Bdellovibrio bacteriovorus: one gene and its partner. The protein of the gene in region 2 interacts with the protein of the main gene of each other region in a pairwise test. Links are inferred from orthologs where the notes say so. Each region holds a gene or a part of one and is shown on either strand. Other genes may lie near its edges.

The links.
Region 1: the proteins of ndk (region 2) and ung interact in binary tests that used the Escherichia coli proteins (3 or more experiments, as listed by UniProt). The link is inferred for Bdellovibrio bacteriovorus from one-to-one orthologs.

The regions. Positions count from the first base shown.
Region 1 is NZ_LUKF01000001.1:166,365-175,980, reverse strand. The notes cover bases 6,665-9,395. They hold ung (uracil-DNA glycosylase), read left to right. Parts: upstream 6,665-7,552; coding sequence 7,553-8,239; downstream 8,240-9,395. Other genes in these bases: AZI85_RS00760 (hypothetical protein), read left to right, coding at 9,234-9,395; AZI85_RS00765 (DUF72 domain-containing protein), read left to right, coding at 8,254-9,150; AZI85_RS00775 (hypothetical protein), read right to left, coding at 7,004-7,405; AZI85_RS00780 (aldo/keto reductase family protein), read right to left, coding at 6,665-6,974. In the rest of the region: AZI85_RS00820 (ferritin-like domain-containing protein), read left to right, coding at 1-202; AZI85_RS00815 (GAF domain-containing protein), read right to left, coding at 243-743; transcriptional repressor LexA, read right to left, coding at 829-1,554; AZI85_RS00805 (hypothetical protein), read left to right, coding at 1,745-2,566; AZI85_RS00800 (polysaccharide deacetylase family protein), read left to right, coding at 2,775-4,100; AZI85_RS00795 (hypothetical protein), read right to left, coding at 4,103-4,447; AZI85_RS00790 (hypothetical protein), read right to left, coding at 4,550-4,771; AZI85_RS00785 (M14 family zinc carboxypeptidase), read left to right, coding at 4,936-5,823; more of AZI85_RS00780, read right to left, coding at 6,015-6,664; more of AZI85_RS00760, read left to right, coding at 9,396-9,548; AZI85_RS00755 (hypothetical protein), read left to right, coding at 9,589-9,616. UniProt on the Escherichia coli protein: Excises uracil residues from the DNA which can arise as a result of misincorporation of dUMP residues by DNA polymerase or due to deamination of cytosine.
Region 2 is NZ_LUKF01000001.1:462,391-472,077, forward strand. What follows is about bases 3,822-6,623. They hold ndk (nucleoside-diphosphate kinase), read left to right. Parts: upstream 3,822-4,910; coding sequence 4,911-5,336; downstream 5,337-6,623. Other genes in these bases: AZI85_RS02335 (hypothetical protein), read left to right, coding at 3,822-4,502; AZI85_RS02340 (hypothetical protein), read left to right, coding at 4,595-4,897; AZI85_RS02350 (class I SAM-dependent RNA methyltransferase), read left to right, coding at 5,364-6,545; AZI85_RS02355 (tetratricopeptide repeat protein), read left to right, coding at 6,569-6,623. Outside these bases: AZI85_RS02315 (hypothetical protein), read left to right, coding at 199-579; AZI85_RS02320 (substrate-binding periplasmic protein), read right to left, coding at 595-1,332; AZI85_RS02325 (hypothetical protein), read left to right, coding at 1,492-1,854; AZI85_RS02330 (hypothetical protein), read left to right, coding at 1,959-3,629; more of AZI85_RS02335, read left to right, coding at 3,753-3,821; more of AZI85_RS02355, read left to right, coding at 6,624-7,315; AZI85_RS02360 (helix-turn-helix domain-containing protein), read left to right, coding at 7,315-8,424; AZI85_RS02365 (ArnT family glycosyltransferase), read left to right, coding at 8,427-9,687. UniProt on the Escherichia coli protein: Major role in the synthesis of nucleoside triphosphates other than ATP. The ATP gamma phosphate is transferred to the NDP beta phosphate via a ping-pong mechanism, using a phosphorylated active-site intermediate.

The DNA of each region.
Region 1 (9,616 bases), 300 kb from region 2 along the record:
GGCGGAACTCACGGACAATGCGGGTTGGGAGCTTTTAATTGAAATGGCCCGTAAAGCGAATATGGATGCCATGGCTGATAAGTTTGAAGCAGCTCTTTCTGCAGAAGAAGAGCATCTAATGACTATCACCAGTATTTATAAACAAATGAACTTCGACGATATGGAGCGCGGCGAAGATAAATCATCATCGCGCCATATTTGATTTTTTAAAGGCGCAGGAAACTGCGCCTTTATGTTTTAGGTTACGTGAACTTTTCCGGCCACGTCGTGCCTTTAGTAAGGATGTGCACGATTTCTTCGAGTCCTTTTTTATCTTCCTGGTCAAAACGATTTAGAATAGGTGCATCGACATCTAAAACGCCCAGAAGTTTTCCGTCGTGAATAACCGGAATCACAATTTCTGATTTTGAAGCGGCATCACAGACGATGTGACCGGGAAATTCATCCACGTTCGCCACAAGCTGAGTTTGCAACGTTTTCGCAGCAGTACCGCAGACACCTTTTCCTAAAGCAATCCTTGTACAAGCAGGCAGACCTTGAAACGAGCTTAGCAGCAATTCGTTATTGTGAAGAAGATAGAAGCCAACCCAATTAATATCAGGAAGATGCTGTCTTAAAAGAGCTGAGATATTCGCTAAATTTACAAACCATTCTTTTTCAAGAATGCCAGAAGCTTCCGACTGAAGTTCTTTGTAGAATTTGGATTTATCTTGATAGCTGATTTGAGCGTGTGTGCTTTGCATTTTGCTTAGATATCACAAAAAGCAAAATGCGGGGGAAAATCTTTAAGAAAAACTTGGTCATCCCTGACGCAAGCTTAGATATGAACTATTGGAATTTACGGATAAGGCCCACGACGATACCGCGGATTTCGACTTCTTCAGGTGAATACCACATAGATTTCATTGTGGAGTTTGAAGGACGAAGTTCTACTAGTTTTTCGCTAGAACCGCTGTCGGGACGCGCGCGCACATAGATGCGTTTAACCGTGGCTTCATTTTCTACCGTAGCCACAACAATATCGCCGTTAGAGGCCGAATCCTGTTTTTGAACTAAAATAATATCTTCATCAAAGATGCCATCTTCAATCATCGAGTCGCCTTGCACTTTCAATGCAAAGGATTTGGAAGGATTGCGAATCATAGAAGGGGGAACATCGACAAATTCGTCATGTTTGATGGCTTCAATCGGCTGACCTGCGGCCACTTTCCCAAGAAGGGGAAGGGACAGGACCTCATCACGTGCCTGGAGGAGCTGTGAGCGGTGAGATCCTGTCGTCGTCGAGACTTTTTTCGATTGAAGATGTTCCTGCACAGCACTGGCTGAGTGGAGCACCTGGATCGCTCGCTTTTGACCCAATGGATTTTCGATGTATCCCTTGCTCGTCAATTGCTTCAAATAATTCTGAACAGAATTAAACGAAGCCAAGCCGAAGTGATCCTTAATTTCTTGATATGACGGAGAAACTCCTGAACTTAAGATATGGCTCTCGATAAACTCGAGAACGGATTTTTCTTTCGGTGTCAGTGGGGGGAGGGGCAATTTCTTTGTCATAACTTACATATGAACTTACAGTGTAAATAATATGTAAGTCAATAAGCTTTTTAAAAATATTTTCTGAGGTCTAGAAGCGCCGCAATGGACGCGAAATTAAGAGTGGGTAAGCCGTTCAGGTTTCGCGAGTCAGTGTGATTTCTCGGTGATAAAAAGGGGGCTCAACCAAAAATCACTACAGGAGTTTCACATGAAATCATGGCTTAAAGTGGCAGCGCCCGTCGTTCTTGTCGTTTCCTCCGTGGCCGTTGCCAGCGTTATTAACAAAGAAGAAGTAAATAAGAAGGTGGCGGCGATTGCTGCGGCTTACAACAATGAGTCGACAAAGCTCGATGTAGCATTCACTGAACTTCGTGTCGACGCCGTTCGCACGTTGGATTTCGCTTTGAAAGCGTCGGCGTATAAAAAAGGCCCAGCGAATGAATTGTACCTCCAGTTGAACAATGCTTCTTATCACTATGGTGATGGCAGTGCTCCGCGCGTTGCCGGAGATCTGGCTGTGAAGTTTGATTTGGTGAAAGCTTTCGGTCAGTCGATCTTGAATGAGTTCGGCGGCCAGCTTGAGGACTTAGTGAAGTCACTTGTTGGTGATTACGGCCAAAAATATGGGGACGCCATCACTGTACAAGTCGTGATGGACGAACTGCAAAAGGATGCAGAAGGAAATATCATCTCTGCAAAACTTCATTTGCAAGCTTCCGTGGATTTTCAAAAGCTTCCTGCAAATTTGAAAATCGAAGATGTCGAGTTTAAGTCTTTACAAGCACGTTTGGGTGCGGACCGTACGGGTCTTAGCGGCAGCATCGAAGTTCTTATCAATCCGGCTTTCAAAGGTTTCAATGCCGATCAGCCAGGTTTGAAAGATTTTATCGAAAAGCTTCTAGCTGATGATAAAGACACTTTAGAATCCGTCGCTCGCAATATGCAAATGGTGGATGATATCGCTACGTATTTGGTGACTCACACTCCAGAAGAGCAAAAACCTGCTCCGACACCAGAGCCACAACCTTAATTTTCGTTCGACAAAAAAGCCCTTCGCAAGAGGGGCTTTTGGTATCTGAAACTCATTCACCTCACAGAAGATCCTGTCGAACTTCTCGACACCCACGCCGCACAATGTGTCTCTCATTGCTTTTTTACTGACTGGGTACCGAATAGAACCGTGCTCAGCCGGAACAGAACTTGCGATACCTTCAATTGATATAATTTGAGGTGTTCATATGTTTAGAAAGCACATGTTGTTAATGTCGTCGCTTTTTGTAGGTTTAAATGCCTTCGCTGCCGGTGAAGTTCACGAGCAAACAAAGTTTGCGGCAGAGATGGAGCGTGTGTCGGGCGTGTATAACCAGATCATCCAAGACATTTCAAAAAGTAAAAGTGGAAATGAATTTGATGAGCACTTCCATAAACTCCGTGCTTTCATTGTGAATCCTGGAAATGACAAGTTTTCTAATCTAGCTCTGTGTGTTCAGCTGAAGTCATTGCCGATGGGTGAGCTTGAATACGTTCAGTCTATTATTGAATCTGACGACGCTGCCATTGCTCTTAAAGATTGCAGCGGCGATCTGCAACGCAAAATCATGATCGCGAACCTTACTAAAAAAGCGTCTTTGAATTTGGATGCAGACATCCAAAAGATCCGCCGCATTCCTTTTGAAGAGCGCACAGTTCCTAATATTGATTATCTTTCAATGCAGGGTTTGAACGACAAAGAAGTCATGCTGACATTTGACGACGGTCCTACACAAAGAACAACGGTACCTATTCTTGAGGCTCTTAAAAAAGCAGGCGTCAAGGCGGCCTTCTTTTCTACCGGTCGTCAGGCACTACAGAATAAAGCATTAACACAAAGAATTTTGGCAGAAGGTCATATCTTGGGCTCTCACTCGTTCTATCACACGCTGATGATGGGCCGTGAGGTGAACCGCGGTAAAATGTCTTATGATTACTTCCTTTCAGAGATGATCGGCGGTCACGTGGGCGTATTTTCTTCTGCGGGATATATTGACCCTTACTTCCGCTTTCCAAATGGTTGCATGAACAAAAACATGCGTCGTAACGCGACAGAGTTGGGTTTAAAAATCTTCGGTTGGAGCATCGACAGCTTTGACTGGCAGTATGGAGTTTCCAAATACAAAAATGATGAAGAGCGCCGTCAGTTGATCCTCCAAAGTTTCTTGAAGGCTCTTAGAGGCAGCAAAAACCGTGGTATCGTTCTTATGCACGATGTGTTTAAGCAATCTGCAGAAGCTCTTCCTTTGATTTTGAATTACTTAGCTGACAACGGTTACAAAGTGGTTCTTTTGAAGCCTGAACATCGTGATACGCAAGACCGCTCGAATTTAGCGGTGGTCTCTCAGGCGGTGCAGTTTATGAATACTTACAACATTAAGGTGACGGATTTGAAACCGCGCGCGGATCAAAACGGAGAGCCGGTAAAACCTCTAGGTTATGAGCCCGACAGATTCCGTTATCGTGATATGTTCCCTCAATTGAGCTATCAGAATTCTCCGATTGATCCGCTCACAACGGCTTGCGAGAAATAGTCTTAGCGAGACAGCTCGGCTACACAGTGGTTCAAACTGTCTTGAGCATAACGGGAAAGGGTGAAGACGCTTTTTCCCGTCGTTCTTTCTACTTCTTCAGTATATAAATCTGAGACATCCGCGATTCTTTCGATCATGCAGCCAGCTTGGCGTTCTGCCACGTGCAGGCGCACTAGGCACATGCGGTTGCGTAATGAGCAGCGAATGCCTTCTGCATGCGTTTGCGCAGGGCTAGCGTCGTTAATAGCTTCAATCAGGGCTTTTTCTTCTTGCGGAGATACAAAAGCAAATGCTGGGGAGCTAAAAAGAACGGAGATTGTTGAGAGAGTTAAAACGAACTTAATCATAGAAGCCTCCTTGTTCTGAATCATGCTTCATGATTCGTTCTACAAGGGACTCTATGATTAGTAAAAGGCATAGAAAGAATTCAGATATTCAAGAAATGAATACTATTCCTTTTGGGGGCATTCCTTTTTCTCGACGCAAGTCTGTTTCTTAATAGTCGCTACAGTAGGCTTAGCTTCAGACGCTACCTGACGCGACACCTTCACTTGAGGTGTGGTATTTTTCGCATAGCTCACCGGGGCCATGGAGCAGTTTTGATAAAACAGTATCACGATGGGATTAATCACCAACATCGCTACAAAACTAAAACCGCCACGATTCACCATACAACCTCCGACCTGAGTCTAATTCGTCACACCCTTTACATTACGGACGAAAGGCACTAAGACTTTAGTCAATTTATAAGGATTCTCAGCTTGATTCAAAAAAAGCCACTTTCTCATCTTGAGAGATTTCAAAGTTCGGAGATAATAGGGAAGTGATGACAAAAATGATGAAGACAATCTTATTTGGTCTGATGTTTATGTCAGCTGTTGGCGCTCAAGCAGACTTTTCTAATATCCAACAAGACTGCATCAATGATCTAAAAAAATTCCCCGGAGCGTGGGATGACAAACTTCTTACGAAGGCTTGTGAAAAAGTCAAAGTAGAAGCCCTTTGCGTGAGCGCGGAAGGTCGTCCTATTTACCATTACGACAAACCCTCTTCCACACCAGGCGCTAAAAAAGTATTGGTGTTCAGCTTAATCCACGGAGATGAAACACCGGCAGGCACTGTCGGCCGTTATTGGATGGAGCGTTTGGAAGGCATTGATCCGCGCAACTCTTGGCGGGTGATTCCTGTCGTCAATCCCGATGGTGTGAAATACAAAACTCGTACGAATGCGAACAAGATCGATATCAACCGCAACTTTCCCACAAAAGATTGGGATGTAGGTGCAATCGAAAATTGGAAGCGCACGACGAAGTCAAATCCGCGCCGATTCCCAGGTGAAGTAGCTGCAAGTGAGCCCGAAACGAAGTGTGCTTTGCATCACTTGGAAGACTTCCAACCGGATTTCATCGTTTCTGTGCATACGCCGCTAAAGGTTTTGGATTTTGACGGTCCCAAGGTTTCCCCTCCGCCCAAGTTTGATTATTTGCCGTGGAAATCTTTAGGCAACTATCCTGGAAGTTTAGGTCGTTACATGTGGCTTGAAAGACAGACACCTGTTTTGACAATGGAGTTGAAAGAAAGTCTTCCGCCAAATCTTTCTCCGTTTGAAAAGTTGCAAGATATTATCGGCAGCTTAGTGAAGTTGGAAAATGGAAAGACGAAAGCCAATACGGCTGAATCGAAATCGCCGACGAGTTTTCTTCCCGTCGCGCTAGAACACTGATCCCTAAAAATGGAAACGAGGCTTAATCTAATGACTAAGTCTCGTCTCGTACAATCTCTTAGAACTTAAATAACCAATCAATGGTATCTTTTATTCTCAAGAGATCGTTTCATGCTCAGTATAGCTCTGTAGTAAAGAAACGGAATCCTCCAGTGCCAATAAGCACGAATGTCGCCGTCTTTTTCCGGTCTTTAGGAGTAAGAAAAAAGTTTTTTCAGAGCTTTATCTACATCCTCGGTCATCGGAACCTTGAGACAACTCAGATTCTCTTGCAGTTGTTCGATGCTGGTCGCACCCAAAATCACGCTTGTCATTCCAGGCTGGTTCAATAACCACGCAAGAGCGAGTTGCCCGCGTGTGCATTCCAACTCATCCGCCAGCGCCTTCATATTTCGCACGCGTTCTAAGTTTTGTTCAGTATAAAAAGTTTCTCTAAGCCAATCGATGCGAGATAAACGGCCTTCGCTGATTCCATTGTCATATTTTCCAGTTAACATTCCCGAAGCTAAAGGGGACCACGTCACTAAGCCCATGCCGTGTTCCTGAGCTTTCGGGCGAACATTGTCTTCAAATTTTTCGCGGGCAAGCAGGCTGTATTGAGGTTGTTCAATTTGCGGGCGGTAGTAACCACCTTGATCGCAGACATCCATCGCTTCTTGAATTTGTTCGGCGGTCCATTCACTCGTTCCCCAGTACAAAATTTTTCCGTGATGAATCAGATCATCCATGATGCGAACTGTTTCTTCCACGGGAGTTTCGGGATCATAGCGATGGCAGAAATAAATATCCAAATAATCGGTACCGATACGTTGCAGACTTTTATTGACGGATTCTAAGATGTGCTTGCGTGAAAGGCCGCGATCATTGATGTCATCACTCATCGGCCAGAAAACTTTAGAAGAGATCACAAGTTCGTGACGAGGGAAGTCTTTAAGGGCTCCACCCATGATGCGTTCGGATTCACCTTTGGCATAAATATCGGCGATATCAAAAAAATTAATCCCGGCTTCATAAGCCAGGCGAAGAATGCTGCGTACGGAAGTGAAATCTTTCACGGTGCCCCCGAACGTCGTCCAGCCTCCCAAAGAAAGCGAACTCAGTTTCAGACCGCAACGACCCGCATTGCGGTAGGGCATAGTAGGATTGAACATAGGGCCTCCTTCACGGAAGCCCTATTATCTTAATGAAGAACGGGGTGTTGCAAGTAGTGATTGATCTCGACAATTCTGTCTTGTTGGCTAATGACAGAATCTTGGATAGCAACCAACTCTTTCAGTAAAGAATCTTTGGCTAACTTAATAGCTTGGAAGATATCTTCGTGAACTCCTTCGGCTTCAACGCTCGTGTCACCCTCGCGCAACACGATCGCAATGCGATAGAGTTTTTTGAGACCTTCAGGGGTAAAGTCTTTGCCTTCTGTTTCATACTGAATCGCTAGTTTTTTCGGATCCCGTGCAACCACTGCGACGATTGTCTGAGGTGTCACGAAGGGTTCGAACTCCACGATCTGTTGATAGATGAAGGACTTAACCTCTGGATTCTGCTCGATAAGTTGTATTGTGGGGTTGAGAAGGGTCGTCATAGGCGGCCTCCTTTTCCTCTACTCATAGTGTAACAATGTGGTCGAAATTTGTCTGGTCAAGTTGGGCAGGAATCAAAAAATAAATTGAAAACCAATAAGATTGATTTAGAATCCGGGACCTAGACCTTTGTCATGTATCAAGGTGAGATGGAAAATTCAAAAAGTGAAATTAAGTTAGATTCGAGCTGGAAACGGCGACTGCAGAGCGAATTCGACAGTGAGCGAATGAAAACTCTGCGCGAGTTTCTTGTGCAAGAATACAAAAAGGGTAAGACCATCTATCCGCGTGGTGAAGAATGGTTTGCCGCCATGAACCTTACGCCATTTGACAAAGTGAAAGTCGTGATCGTCGGTCAAGATCCTTATCATGGACCGGGTCAAGCGCATGGTTTGTGCTTTTCAGTTCGTGAAGGAGTTCGTTTTCCGCCGTCTTTGCAAAATATTTTTAAAGAACTGAATTCCGATCTGGGTTTGCAAATTCCCAAATCCGGCTGCTTAACAAAGTGGGCGGAGCAAGGTGTGCTATTGTTGAACGCTGTTTTGACCGTCGAAGATGGTAAAGCGGCGGCTCATCAAAAAAAAGGTTGGGAAGAATTCACAGATAAGATTATTCACTTACTCAATGAAGAGCGCGAACACTTGGTCTTCATTCTTTGGGGCTCGTATGCTCAAAAGAAAGCGGCCTTTGTTGATCGTAAAAAGCATTTAGTGATTGAAGCTGTTCACCCGTCACCACTTTCAGCGCATCGTGGCTTTTTCGGAACCAAACCTTTTTCAAAAACCAACGCTTATCTTCGCTCTCACGGTATTCCTGAAATTGACTGGAGTCTTTAAGCAGAAAGGCTGTCATGGAATTTGGAAAGCTGCCTTCCGTTGACGGTGTAAACTGGGACCTTCCCGCAGATGATCCTCTGACAGCAGGCTATCTGCAAAAATTCAAGTCTTCTTCAGTCGCGAAATATTATATTGGGACCCCCGCATGGGGTCATAAAGAATGGATCGGGAAGATTTACCCCGAAAAAACAAAAGCCGCTGATTTTCTTTCTTACTATTCGCGCAACTTCAACACGATCGAACTCAACACATCTCACTATCGCATACCGACAGCCGAGCAAACACAAAAGTGGATCGCGCAAGTGGGTTCGGATTTTCTTTTTTGTCCGAAACTCTTTCAAGGCATTTCGCATTCTGAGCAGGGGATGTTGGATAAAAAACTTCTTGCCGAGTGGTTTGATTTTCTGAAAAACCTTGGGGCTCATCGCGGCCCTTGCTTTGCGCAGTTTCCTCCGCACTTTGATTACAGGAAAAAATCTTCGTTGTTTTATTTTCTTCAGCAGTGGCCGGAAGAATTTGAACTGGCCCTCGAGTTTCGTCATCCCAGTTGGTTTCAAAACGGATGCATTCTTCCGGCGTTGACCAAGTACTTACAGTCGCGAGGTATTGGTTTGGTGATTACCGATGTGGCGGGAAGAAGGGACGTTCTGCATACCTCCTTGAGTGCGCCTTTCACAATGCTGCGGTTTATTGGGAATGACCTTCACCCTTCGGATCGTCAGCGTTCAGAAGACTGGGCGGCGCGGTTGAGCTCGTGGTCTCAACAAGGATTACAAAAGGTTTTCTTTTTAGTGCATGAGCCGGATGATGTTTTGGCTCCCGAGATGGCACAAATTGTAATCCAGCAATTGAATGAAGAGGCGGATGCTCAATTAAATCCCTTACAATGGTGCGCAGCGACCTTGCTGTAATGAATCTCAGAATGCGACAGACTCCTGGACTGTAGGCTTGCTTTAGATCGCCGATAAGATAAGGCGACAAAAAGGAGTGACTCATGAAGTGGATTTTAATCGCAGCCTTGATAGCCACAGCGACAATCAGTGTAAATCCCGCTTTTGCTCGTTCTGCGGCTCGTGGACCGGCGAATGCTGAGGAGCATCGTTCTTTGGAAGACACCATCAAGAAGATTCGTGAGGATGACGAGGGGATCGTCGTGCTTTTTACGAAAAATCCGGGATCGTATTATCTGCGCCGAGACGTGGAAAACTTTGATGGCCTTCGTAAGAAATTAGAAGAGGCCTTTAAAGCGAAGAAGCCTGTAAGCGTCACGTTTGATGCTGTTCAGCTCAATATTCTTGAAGTGAAATAAGTCCCTGTATAAACTGGTCTTCGCCCAAGGAGACCAGTTTATGAAACACATTCTTCTCTCTACTATTC
Region 2 (9,687 bases):
TTAGGTTTAAAAATCAAAACCCACGGTGAAAACATCGTGGGTTTTTTTTCTTCCAAATAGAACCTACTTCTTAAGAGCCCATCTTAACCAAATCTAAACCAAATCCAGCATGTAATCTTGACAGGCTGCTCTTTCAATTTCCAGGAAGTATTGGTACACCCTTCCCCGTCCATATAACTAATTAGACGGAGGTCTTTTGTGAAATCGGTGGCTTTCCTTTTCTTGGCAGTTTTGGTTTCTTTTTCTCAAGTTTCTTTGGCTGAACAGCTTGAGCTTCCTCTTGAGCCTAGAGCGTGTATTAGCCTGCAAGACGCGCAATCTTCTTTAGCAAAATATATGAATCCGCTTGTGGGTACAGTGCCTGTTGATGATTTTAACTGGTTGAAAGAAGACGACGTTCCTCTAACAGCGAGAGACGTCGCTCACGCAGTTAAATCCCTCGAGTGGGACGCTCGTGGTTTAGTCTATCAATCTTCCGCAGTCTATGACGGTTACTGCGCAGCGGGTGCTTCTTGCTGGGGTTGGTACGTTGTTGATTGCGCTGGTAAAATCGAAGCGCGTATGGATGGTGAAGAATAAATCCTTCGTCAGGATTTATCTTAATGTCGCTCCATATTTTTTAAAGATCGTCTGTAGAGTGCCGTCGGATTTTATTTTATCAACGGCGGCATTCACTTCTTTTTCTTTCACCCGCCCCTTGCGACTGACCGCACACGAAATCGGATATTCCTGCATAAAAAAGCGCTGGCGATTGCGATCGATTTTTGGATGCTTTAACTTAAAATAGTCCACAAAAATTTCATCGGTGACAATATAGTCGATACGACCGTTGAGGAGCTTTTTTAAATTCGCCTCTTCACTGAGGCTGTCTTCCCGAAAAAGTTGTTTAGACTGAAACAAAGGATCTAACTTCGGGTACACGTACTGAAGCATGGTCCCGATAGTTTTCCCTTTTAGATCCGAAACCTTTTTCGGCATAGTCTCGGGCCCAAGAATAATTTCTCGTTTTATAAACAAAGTTTTAGAGAAATCCATTTGATCTTGATTACTCGCCCACACCTTACTGGTGTAGCACATCATATCCACTTGGCCCTTCAGCAAATAGCTGTCCAGACGATAACGCGTGATAATGCTAAAGGTGCTGGTTCGCCCCATAGCCTGCGCCAAGGCCGCCGCGTATTCAGCCACGAGTCCTTTTGTTTCGGGGGACTTTTCATCAAAAAGCAAAGGCGGAGCTAGTCCCGCAGGAATTCCGATTCGAACTTCCTGAACATCGAAGGCAAAAGCTTTTGCCGCTGCGAAAAGTATGGATGCAATTATAAATAGGCGCATTTAGTTTGAGCTTGCTGCAAAACAGGGTGTTTATCAAAAGCATACTGCAGCTGGCGTTGAAATATTTCACTGTTCTTTAAGATTCCATTAAGGCTTCGATAAAGACTAGGTTGCACCTAAAGGTCATGATAGAAGCCTCTGAAAATTAAGGAGTCTTTCATGAAAAAGTTGGTTTTCACGGCATTAGTATCTCTTTTTTCAACTACAAGCTTTGCCCAACAATTGGAACTTCCTCTTCAACCTATACAATGCATTTCAGTTCAAGAAGCCGCAGTTGCTTTGAACAACTACCTAACTCCCCTCATTGGCACTGTGCCCTCTGACGACTTCGAGTGGGCTGACGAAGAAGTTACACAAGAAGACGTGACTCGCGCACTTCGCTCATTGAAATGGAATCAAAAAGCCTTCAACTACCAGTCTACGGCAGTGACCGAAGGCTATTGTGCCGCGGGAGCAAGTTGCTGGGGCTATTACGAAATTGATTGCGCAGGAAATGTAACTGCGAACTATGACGGCGAATAGGTCGTCCTCACCCTGAAGTATTTTCAAAAAAGCGTCCGCTAATCTTTGTAAAAGCTCAGAATATTATTGTCTTGTAATGGTCCCCAAGGAATAAACTTGGGGCCATGAAGTTCATTACGATCTTGTTATTGATTCTTTCTTCCCATTCATTCGCGTCTTCTCCAGATTGGTCCGCCGGCGTGGCCATCCCGACAAATGGACGCCACAACATCTATCAATGGCCGGATGAAGATTTTGTCCAAATTAAAAACCGTGGAAAACTCCATACGCAGATCTATCCCGTGACAGTGACTGGGATGCTACCGCCCTATTGGCCGACGGTGCGGTTGATTGAAGAGGATAGTAAGAATCCATTTAAAAAATGGGTGCAGTCCATTCTTCACGGAGTCAGTGGCTTTGATTCTTTTAACGACGTTCTAAAAAACCTTGGCCTGCATCCCTATCCAAAAAAGACGGATGAAGGAGTCTACGCCGTTCCTTATCCAGACAACATCGGCCCTGATGATCTGATGGGTTTGGGACTAATTCAGCGAAATGGAGCTGAAGGATTCACTTTCAGTTGCGCCGCCTGCCACTCGAGCAATCTTTTTGGTAAAACAGTTTTAGGAATGACCAATCGTTTTCCAAAAGCGAATGAGTTTTTCATCAAAGCTAAAAAGTTGATGGCCGTGACAGATCCGTATCTTTTCCAAGCCTATACTGGAGCGACGAACGCCGAGCGCGAATTACTATCTGAGGCGCAAGATCATCTGCGTTTTGTCTCTTTAAAGCAGCCTGTTGCTTTGGGGCTAGATACGTCTTTGGCGCAAGTGGCTTTGTCATTAAATCGTCGATCTAAAGATGCTTATGCAAGCTATAGCGAGTGGTATGCCCGCTTTCCTCGTCATGATGCGATCTTAGATAATAATCCAGCCGATTCGAAGCCCGCTGTGTGGTGGAATTTAAAATACAAAAATCGCTGGCTTTCCGACGGAAGTGTTTTAAGTGGAAATCCTATTTTCACTAATATCATCTGGAATGAGGTAGGCCGTGGTGCAGATCTCGTTCAATTAGAAAAATGGCTTGCAGAAAACAGCGCCGTTATCGAAGAGCTAACAACAGCTGTGTTTTCTTCAGAAGCACCTTTGATTACTGATTTCATTCCTGCAGAGAAAATTGATCTTGGCCGCGCGAAATTGGGAGAACAAATCTTCAATACGAACTGCGCAAAATGCCATGGAAATTACGATAAAGCCTGGAGCCTTGCAGGCTCAGAAAACTTGCCGCTTAAAGAGCAGCTTAAAACGGTGCAAGTTCGCTACAAACAATCCACACCTGTTGTCGATGTGGGAACAGATCCCTATCGTCGTCTGGGGATGAAGTCTTTAGAGCAACTCAATGACCTTGCGATTTCAAAAAAGAACGGCATCGTGATTAAAGCCCAAGAAGGATATGTACCGCCACCGCTTGTAGGTATCTGGGCTCGTTGGCCGTACCTGCATAACAACTCGGTTCCGAACCTTTGTGCTCTTTTGACTCCGTCGGATCGTCGTCCGGTCGCTTACTATTCCGGAGACGCTCTGAATCCTGCCATAGACTTCGATTTAGAGTGCAATGGCTATCCTTTGGGAGATAAAACTCCGAAGTCATGGCAAACGCGTGACCATTATTTTGACACTCGAAAAAAGGGCATGAGTAACAAAGGTCATGACGAGCGCATTTTCCTTAAAGACGGAAAAGAAATTCTGTCTAGTGCGGATAAGCGCAATTTGATCCTTTTCTTGCAAACTCTCTAGTGGTCGCGAATTCCACGGGGTTATCCACATTCAAGGCTGTCGATACTTTCGACAGCTTCAGAATTCTTTTCTGAAAACATTTCGGGGCCCACATGAGCACCTGGCTTATGTTAAAAAGACCTCATGAAAAGAACGTGCATTTTAATTATTAGTGCTATCGTCCTTTGCGCCTTCAACTCATTTGCAAATTCTGAAGAGTCGTTTGCCCGAGGCTTCCTTATTGCTGTCGACACCCGCGATCACAAAGCGTGTGAACAAGCCTTCTTAAGAGTTTCTGGCGCCACCGGCCTGAAAATCTCAAGCTTGTGTGCTCAAGACGGCCGTAATCCTTTTGCCGTGGCGGTGATCACCGTTCCTATTGATGAATTCGAATTTCTTTCTGAAGTCACAAATAAACACGGCTCGAATGCGCGCGCGGCTCGCTCTGACAGGTCCGTGATTATGACTCTGCCGCATGATCGCGACACGGAAACATACTTTCGCATTTCTGCACGCCGCGATCGCATGTCGATCACGGTCTTCCGCGAAAGTGATTTTGGTGCGATGGATGAGCGTCGCGAACGCTTTCTTATCATGTCTTTCGTGATGAAAAATACGGGCTCTCAGGGATTGCAGGATCAGCGCGTGGCTTCTTCCATTGATCGTCGCTTGGTCTACAATCGTGGTGCGACGGAATTAACTCAGTCACAGTACAAATCCATCGCCACCAAAGCCTCGAACATTATTGATGCCATCAATGGTGCCGTTCAAAATATCACTTCGCCGCGTGTTTCCTTAGATGTCTTCGTTCCTCCAGATGCTTGCGATGCCAATCGCTTCTGTCCTAATGAAGATGTTATTCGCCTCGGTTTAAGCGTCGTGATTCGCTTTTAAAATCAAGCAGAGGGCGGGATTATTTCCGCCCAATTTTCGTTTGACTATTTGCAGCAAAAATCCTATTAAAAGCCCCAACTCTGGGAGCTAAGATGAAGAAACTATTAATTTTTATTCTGTTGGCAGCAAGCCCTGCTTTCGCCGGCCGTATTGATGAAATCGTGATCATGACGACTGAAAGCGTGGAAGAGACTTTGGATCTTTGGAACGCTGATAAAACGTATGAAATCACTTATCAGGATTTCACAACGCCGGACCAAGGATTTGACCTTGCGGTGAAAACCAAGCTCAACGTAAAGAATGTCCGCGAGAGCCAAAACCAAGAGTGGACATGTGTCACTCAATTCGTTAAAACTCCTAGGTTCTTTGACGTTTCTAAAACAGATTGTAAATAAACAAGGAGATACCATGGCTATCGAGCAAACATTCTCAATCATCAAGCCAAATGCAATGAAGAAAAACGCTATCGGCGACATCATCAGCATGTTTGAAGCAAACGGCTTGAAAATCGCTGCTGCGAAAATCACTATTCTTTCTAAAGCTAAAGCTGAAGAGTTCTATGCTGAACACAAAGAACGTCCTTTCTTTGGCGAACTAGTTTCTTTCATGACTTCAGGCCCCGTTTGCTTGATGTGTTTGCAAGGCGAAAACGCAGTTTTGAAAAACCGCGAAATCATGGGTGCTACTGATCCTAAAAAAGCTAACGCTGGAACAGTTCGCGCTAAATTCGGCGACAACGTTGGTGAAAACGCAGTTCACGGTTCTGACTCTGCAGCTTCTGCAGCTCGCGAACTTGCTTTGTTCTTCGAAAAACAAGAAATCTGCAACGTTTAATTATTTAAACTGAAATTGCGATTTTAAATGTCTGCAAAATCAAACAAGGGGGGAGCGCAAGCTCCCCTTCTTGGTTCAAAGATCAGATTGAATATTGAAAAGCTTGCCATTGGCGGTGCTGGAGTCGCTCGACACGAGGGCATGGTTGTCTTCGTTCCTCAAGCAGCGCCTAATGAAGAAGTTTTGGCCGAAGTCACTTTGGTCAAAAAGAATTTTGTCGAAGCAAAAATCCTGGAAGTTCTAAATCCGGGAGCATCTCGCCGAACGCCTCCTTGCCCGGTTGCCAACGTTTGTGGTGGCTGTAACTGGCAGCACATCACCGAAGAAGAACAGCTCGCACAAAAAGAGAAATTGGTTTTTGAAACTCTAAAAAAGTTCAATCCCTCTTTGGAATTTGAATATCTGCCAATTCAAAAAAGTCCCCGTTCTTTAAGATATCGCAACCGCATTCAACCAAAGTTCCAACACGGTCGTTTTGGTTTCTTTGCACGAAACTCTCACGATATTGTTGAAATCACCGACTGTCCGATTACTGAAGAGGCCTTGACCGAAAAGTTCGCGGAAGTGAAAGCTTGGGCTCAGCAAAAGAATACCAAAGAACTGCTTCGTCTTGAAATGTACATCTCGGAGGAAGGTCTAGTTCGCCACGGCCTTATCACGGATGAGGACGACGGCATTGGCTTTTCTCAAGTGAATCGCTTTCAGAACGAAGACCTGGTTCGCACCGCCCTAGACTGGGCTGGTGATTATGAATTCAAAAATGTTTTCGATCTTTATGCCGGCGCGGGAAATTTCACATTTCCTTTGGCACAAAAGTATTCGTCTTCCATGATCACCGGAGTGGAGCTAAATCCCAAGCTCGTTGAACGCGCGAAAAGCAAAATCAAAGAAAAACGTATGAAGTACTTCCTTTCCGACGTTGAAAACTACATGCGACGCGCTCAAATCGGGACTGAAGACTTGGTTTTACTGGATCCTCCTCGTGCGGGAGCCAGTGAATACATCATGCGAGCCCTGGCCTCGGCGGCTCCGAAAAGAATCATCTACATCAGCTGTCATCCGGTGTCTTTGGCCCGCGATCTTAACTGGTTCTTTGCTTGGGCGCAGAAGCTAGGAAAATCGGCGAAGTTAGCAAGGGTGCAAACCTTTGAAATGTTCCCTCAGACCGACCATGTTGAGACTATTGCAGAGCTCAGGGTTGACTCTTAGTCTTCAAATGATACCTTTTTAACATGCGTAAATGGATTCTCGCACTGACTCTTTTATCTGCACTTGGATGTGCCAGTCAGGACAAGCAAAAAGCTGATTTGTACTTGCGAATGGGTGCTGCTCAAATGGAAAGCGGTAACTATCCGTATGCGCTTCGCGACCTTCTTAAAGCAGAAGAACTTGATCCTAAAAATGCGGCGACTCAGAACAACTTGGGTCTCGTCTACTTTTTCCGTGAACGTTATGATTTAGCCGAAAAACATTTGCACCAAGCTTTAGAGCTTGAGCCCAAGTACACTGAAGCCCGCAACAATCTTTCTCGCGTCTTAATTGAACAAGGAAAATATGCGGATGCGGAAAAAGAACTTCGCGTTGTTTTAGCAGATCTCACTTACCCGACACCAGAAAAAGCCTACATTAATTTGGGTCTGGCGAAATTCAATCAAAAGGACTTCACTGGTTCGCGCAGTGCTTTCACAAAAGTACTCAACGTAAATCCCGATGACTGCATTGGGAACACTTACTTCGGCCGTACGTTCTTTGAAACTGAAGATTATGCTCGCGCGGCAGAAACTTTGGATCGCGCGATCGGCTTCTGTCAAAAAAGCCTTTATGATGAACCTCACTACTACAGTGCTTTGGCTTACTACCGCCTTGGAGACAAATCCAAATCGGTGGCTCGCTTTGAAGAGCTTATAAAGTATTACCCTACTGGGAAATACCGTGAAAAAGCCAAAGGCATGCTCAGCTTGATTCGAAAGGGACATTAATGAAAAAAACCGGTGAAATTTTAAAGAAAGCCCGTGAGCAAAAAGGCCTGTCTCTGCATGAAATTGGTCTTTCTTTGAAAATCAACAGCAAGGTTTTAAAAGCCATCGAAGAAGGTGATGATTCTCAATTGCCTGCGAAAACTTTCTTGCGCGGTTTCGTACAAAGTTACGCAAATTTCCTGCAACTGGATTCAGACAAGGTTTTGGAAGTGTTCTATGAAGAGATGGGTTCAACAAAACCAAAACCTTATATCCGTGAAGTAGAAACTCCTAAATCTGAAGTTACGGAAACACGTACTAGTTCAAGTGTTACAAGCACTGAGAAACCAGCAGAGACGGATGCCGAAGCCACGGTCACGCCGATTCGTCGTACCGCGCCTGCTTCGTCTGGAAAATCGGATTTAAAATCCCTTCAAGAAAATAAGTCCACGAAGACCATCGCTATTATTGGCGTAGGGGTCGTGCTTATCGGTCTTATTCTTTTCACAAAAAAGATGATCGACAAGTATTCAAAAGAAGCTGAAGTTCCAAGCGGTGAAGTTGCGCAAACAATGGAAGGTGCAACACCGGTAACGGCTGAAACGCCGACAGTGACTGATGTTGATACCAATGGAGATGCAAGTCCCCTGACGAACTTAACGGCAAGCCCAACTCCAGCAGCGCCATCAAGCCAAGCTTCTCCAACACCAACAGCCTCGCCTCTTGTGTCGACGCCAACTCCAACGCCTTCACCAACACCGGTTGCTGCGGCATCACCAACTCCAACAGCGACTCCGAAGGCAAGTCCTACGCCAAGCCCGACGGCTACTCCGGTAGCGACGGCAAGTCCAACACCAAGTCCTTCGCCGACTCCGTCGCCCACACCGAAAGAGACGAATAAACCCGTCGAACTTATCGTAGAAGCTTTGGATACAGTGGAAATTGAGTACTCTGCTCCAAACGGCAAGCCGCAAAAGATCCGTCTATCTGCTGAGCAAGTTCATACTTTTAAAAGCAAAAGTGGCCTTCGCATCAGCTTTTCTAACGGTGGCGCTGTCAACTTGATCCACAATGGAAGAGAAATCGGCATCCCAGGTGATTTGGGTAAGCCCATTAAGTTGAGCTACTAAACTTGAAAGACTTCCGCCGCATTTGGGCTATCAGCCTTATTGTAAAACTGATTCTGGCGGCACTTATTCCGCTAAGTGCCGACGAAGCCTATTACTGGGTTTGGTCACAAAGACTTCAGCTAAGTTATTTCGATCATCCGCCGATGGTCGCTTGGCTATTTTATCTAGGTCAAATTTTTGAACCTTTCATGCACGCCGTTCGTTGGCCCGCCGTGATTTTAGGTCATGGAATGTTGGCGGTTTGGTATTACATCCTGAAAGATCATGTTCCGTTTGAAAAGATCAAGGTGTGGGTTTATCTGGCCTTATTCTCTCCCCTTTTAGGATTTGGATCTTTGATCGTTACGCCCGACTTGCCGGTGATGTTCTTTTGGTCGCTATCGATTTTATTGGCACTCAAAGCACTTCAAGGAAAATCACTGGGAATTTACGCCGCCTTAGGGGCAAGTTTAGGCTTAGGCTTCTGCGCAAAATATCACATCGTTCTCTTTGTACCCTGCCTTTTAGTTTATCTCTTTGCCGAAAGAAAATGGAAAGACGTGCGCATTTCAGGTGTGGTACTTACGGTCATCACGGGTTTAATTTTCTGTGCACCAGTGATTCTTTGGAACGTTCAAAACAACTTCGCCTCTTTTGAATTTCAGTTGAAACACGGCTTAGAAAAAAGCAGCTATAATCCTGAATGGACGCTTTCTTACGTCCTTGGCCAAATACTGATTCTTTTCCCGTTAGTATTCTGGGCGGCTTTGCGTTCAAAAGTTCCTGCAAGTTTGCGTTGGCTTTATTACTTCGGTTGGGGACCTCTTTTGTTCTTCTTTCTGACTTCTTTCCGCGCCCTTGTGGAAGCCAATTGGCCGATCATCGGTTATCCTGCGGTTTTAGGCCTAGCCTTGTTTCACGAAAAAATTCAGAAGTGGCTTAAGTATTATGTCATTTTTTGGGGAAGCATTATCGCTATTGTGCTTGCAACACTTTTTACACCCACACTTCGCAAGATGAATGATAAAGTTAACGAACCTTATGAGTTTCAAGAACTCAGTGCCGTGGCTCGCGAATACAGCCCGCTGTACGCAAGCTCCTATCAAATGGCGGCTTCATTATGGTATTTCAGCAAAGTTCCAACATTTAAATTAAAAGACATCAGTCGTTTTGATTTTTTTGACACTCTTCCTGAAGCGCAACCCACATCAGGCAGATTTTATTTAGTGAAGCGCGAGAGAAATGGTTTACCTTCTTGGATTTCCGAACAACAATGGCAGATGA